One region of the Exiguobacterium acetylicum genome, then DNA from elsewhere that is predicted to be linked to it. Evidence: riboswitches for the same ligand, from Rfam matches in the RefSeq annotation. Region 1 holds a riboswitch; the other holds the start of a gene.

Evidence for each region. A riboswitch is a leader RNA that binds a small molecule or an ion and turns the genes downstream of it on or off. The one in region 1 is predicted to bind thiamine pyrophosphate.
Region 2: it holds a riboswitch for thiamine pyrophosphate, as region 1 does, so the genes downstream of both, K7G97_RS08670 (ECF transporter S component) here and tenA (thiaminase II) in region 1, are expected to answer to the same signal.

What each region holds. Positions count from the first base shown of each region.
Region 1 is NZ_CP082333.1:992,371-994,574, forward strand. It holds gene K7G97_RS05100 (DUF1002 domain-containing protein) at 52-933, opposite strand; TPP riboswitch at 1,127-1,233, shown strand; gene tenA (thiaminase II) at 1,307-2,002, shown strand; gene K7G97_RS05110 (hypothetical protein) at 2,054-2,204, shown strand, end outside.
Region 2 is NZ_CP082333.1:1,665,072-1,667,275, forward strand. It holds gene K7G97_RS08665 (50S ribosomal protein L25/general stress protein Ctc) at 1-611, shown strand, start outside; TPP riboswitch at 707-805, shown strand; gene K7G97_RS08670 (ECF transporter S component) at 906-1,478, shown strand; gene K7G97_RS08675 (ABC transporter ATP-binding protein) at 1,475-2,204, shown strand, end outside.

The sequences.
Region 1 (2,204 bases):
GTTTCAGATATCTCTAGTTTACTATTTTTTTGTCAGTTACGGAAGTCTGAATTATTTGAACACACCCGCGATTGAACTGAAGAAGTCACTGAGTCCATCGAATAATTTAGCGAAGAAACCTTTCGTTTCTTCTGATGTTGCGAAGGCATGGATGTCTTGTCCCGCATTTTTGAGTCCACTTTCGATTTGTCCCCAGTTGATGTTCGCTTGCTCCATTTGATTGAATAGATTCGTCAACCGGTCCATTTGTGCGTCAGACAACTGGATATTGTTGTTTTGAATGACTTGGACGATCAGGTTTTCGATCTCGACTTTGGTTTCCGGTTTTTGATTGGCGATCTCAGCCTTGATCTCATTCATTAAGTCAGCGACTTTATCCGTGCCGACCGTTTTTCCGACGTCTGATGTGACCGATAATTCTTGCTGTGCTAAATCCTTACGTTCGTCACTTAACTTAATTCCAGTCTCAGCGGAAGTTTGATCGTACGCTTTCATGATTCCTGTCAGTGCCGATGTCCCGGTCACCTTGTAGGGAGAAGTGATCGTGATATCGGCATCTTTGACACCCGCTGTGACGAGAGCGTTGAGATACATATCCTTTGTCACCCATGTGATGTTCTCCGTCGAGACGGAAAGTCCATCACCTTTTTCCGTCAGTTCAATCTTAGCCGACGAATACATATTGCCACCTTTTTGCGATTGTGGAATATTTTTCCCGAGATATTTTTCTTCGTCAGCAGAGGTTGCGATGATTGGCGTGATGCCTTCCGGTGCATTGAGACGAGAAAGCACCCAAGCCTTATCCTTTGCGCCGAGCGACTCACCGAGTGTGACGATCGTCTTATCGACGACTTGTTCGGCAGATGCGGCTGTCGGAAGTAATAGAGCAGAAGCGATAACGGCTGACGCCATGATTTTTGTTGGTGTATGCATAATGAAATCCTCCAATTGTAAGTAACAGAATGAATTATAGTATCAGGTACTAAATTTAGTGTACGAGAACGAAAGAAGTTCGGAATCGGTCTGTAGATGGAGACGGCATCCGTCTTCTGACACTCCATAGTATAGCGAAAAGAGGACAACTTGACTTCCATTTTCAGCATGCTATAGTGAATTTGAATCGAATAATGACCACTAGGGGAGTCGGTAGACCGACTGAGACGAACGAAGACGTTCGGACCCTTTGAACCTGATTAAGTTCGTACTTACGGAGGGAAGTGGCGTCAAGTCTTGTTCTTCTTGCGCCATGCCCGTGTGTTTCGGGGTGGTGTTTTTTCGTTTCATACTAAACGAGGAGGATGAGATCATGACATTCACACAAGAAATCAAACAAGCGGCACAAGCGTATTGGGATAGTAGTTTTACGCACCCATTCGTACAAGGAATCGGGGAGGGGACGTTACCACTCTCGAAATTTCGGCATTATGTCATGCAGGATGCCTATTACTTAAAACACTTTGCGAAGATTCAAGCGAAGGCAGCGTCAAAAGCAGACGACTTCGCGACGATCGCGACACTTGCCGAACATGCGACTTCGACTTACGAGGCAGAGCTGAGCTTACATCAATCATTTTTTGAGCCGCTCGGTATTACGGAAGCAGATCTTGAAGTATTTGAACCGGCACCGACAGCATATGCGTACGTCTCGCACATGCATCATGCGAGTGAAGGAACGCTTGGAGAGACGATTGCTGCCATCTTGCCATGTTACTGGTTGTATTATGAAGTCGGGCAACAATTACTGACGTGTACACCGGAAGAGAAAATCTATCAGCAATGGATCGACACGTACAGCTCGGAATGGTTTGAAAAGGTCGTCTTTGAACAAATTGCACGGCTCGATGCGCTGGCGGAGCAAGCGAGCCCGACGGAACGCGAGCGGATGAAACGTCATTTCGTGACAAGTTGTTACTATGAGTTACTCTTCTGGCACATGGGGTGGACGGAAGAGACGTTTGCGTCAGTTTACGAAACGATTCCAGCACGAGCGGTATCTTCTTGAATCGCTAGATGGTAGAATTAGGAATACCATCTAGTGAAAGTAGGGATTGGAATGGAAATTATCGTGATTGCACTTGTAATCAGTGCAGCATATGCTGTACAACGAATGCTTGGTAAAGTCAAAGTAAGATTTCTTGGATACATCATTCCGATATTAATCGTGTTATCCGGTATATCTGCTTCGACGCGTAACTTTAAGGTAG
Region 2 (2,204 bases), 670 kb from region 1:
ATGAAGGAAAAGCTCTTGGTGTCGTGTATGGTTACAAAGTGGAAAGTACGCCAATCGCATTCGAAGAAAAAGAACTCATCAAGATCATCCGTGAAAACGGTGAAAACGTCTTGATTTCACTAAAATTAGATGGTAAGAACGTTAACGTTCTGATCAACCGTCGTGATATGGATGTCTTCACACCAACAATCGACCACGTCGAATTCATCGCCGTCAAAATGGATGAAGAGACAGAAGTCGAAGCAGACGTCGTACTCGTCGGTGAAGCAGCTGGCGCGAAAGTCGGTGGATTCCTATCACAGACACTCTTTAAAGTAACAGTCGCAGCAACACCAGATAAATTACCAGAGAACGTCGAAGTCGACGTCACGAACCTCGAAATCGGCGATTCGATTTCTGTAGCTGATCTTCCGGAACAAAAAGATTTCCGTATCGTCACAGAAGGCGACATTCAAGTCGCAGCTGTCGTTGAATCAACGCTTGAACAAGAGCTTGAGGAAATCGAAGAAGCAGAAGCTGAGGCACAAGCGCAAGCTGGTGAAGACAACGAAGCGGAAGCTACGGAAGAGTCTTCAGAAGAATCAAAAGAAGAGAACGAAGACAACAAATAAGTCGTTTATCGATACGCCCTTCGTGGCGTATCGTTTTTTTGTGTCTTGACAATAGACAGAAGATTGCCTAAAGTGAACAGCGTATCATCTATTACCATATCCACTAGGGGAGCCCATTGGCTGAGACGATTCACTTCGGACCCTTCGAACCTGATCTAGTTCATACTAGCGTAGGAAAGTGGAGCGATCACATCCAATGACTCCTGCTGCGCGCAGTTTTTCTGAGGACCGCTCTCTTTTTTACGGAGGGCGGTCCTTTTTGGTGTCTCCCCCACTTAAAGGAGGACGAACACGATGCAACACTGGAAAATGAAAGAAATCATGGTCATGATGATGCTCGCCGTCGCTTGCGGCGTCATCTATCTCGGTTGGTCAACACTCTGGTTACCGATGTCTGCAATCTTCGGACCAGTCGGTGCCAACTGGATGTTTGGGATCTGGATCATCGCGAGCCCGCTCGTCGCAGCAATCATTCAAAAACCAGGTGCCGCCCTCATCGCGGAAATCGTCGCGGCAGCTGTCGAGCTGTTCACGGGTAGTCATTTTGGTTTATCGGCTCTACTAATCGGGGTCTGCCAAGGGCTTGGTGCGGAACTCGTCTTTGCGATGACGCGTTATCGCCGCTATGACACCTGGACATTGATGTTATCAGGTGTCGGAGCCGCGATTGGTAGCATCGTCTATAGTCTGATCGCAAACGGATTTGGTTACTATACGACGACGACGTTGCTTGCGACGACTGGCTTACAATTGATCAGTGGTGCATTACTCGGCGGCTTGCTCGCAGCGATTCTTGTCCGTCGACTTGTTGCGACCGGTGTCTTGAACGGATTTGCGGCAGGACGTGCGAAACGGGAAGTCGCATGATTACTGTCGACGATCTCAGCATCCGCTATCCGGGTCAGACGAAATCCTTGCTCGATCATGTATCGCTGACGATCGAGCAAGGAACGACCCTTCTGCTCGGACGAAGCGGGAGTGGCAAGACGACACTGCTTCATGCCCTAGCCGGACTGACACCAGAGACGATTGAAGTCGAACAGACGGGAACCGTTACCCGGTCCGGTTCGGTCGGAGTGCTGTTCCAAAATCCAGAAGAACAGTTCTGCATGGAAACGATCGGACGCGAAATCGCTTTTAGTTTAGAAAACCGGTCGATTCCACGCGCAGAGATGGAGGAACGCATTGAACGCTTACTCACACTTGTTGGTCTCCCTCTCCCCTTCTCGACACCAATCGCGAGTCTATCCGGGGGGATGAAACAACGCCTCGCACTCGCCGCGGTCCTGGCACTTGAGCCGACGATCTTATTACTCGATGAACCAACAGCTCAGATTGACCCGATCGGGCAACACGAGCTGATGGCGTTGATCTTTCGGATTCAGAAAGAACATGATTTAACGATCGTCTTGATCGAACACCAACTCGATGTCTGTTTACCTTACATCGACAAAATCGTCTTACTTGAGAACGGATCGGTGACTGCGACGGCGCATCCGCAGGATTTGTTCCCGCAGGGGTATACGGAGCTTCAATCGAAAGGGATCGCTGTTCCCTCTTTGTATCCGTACACGTTAGAGACGTTACCCATAG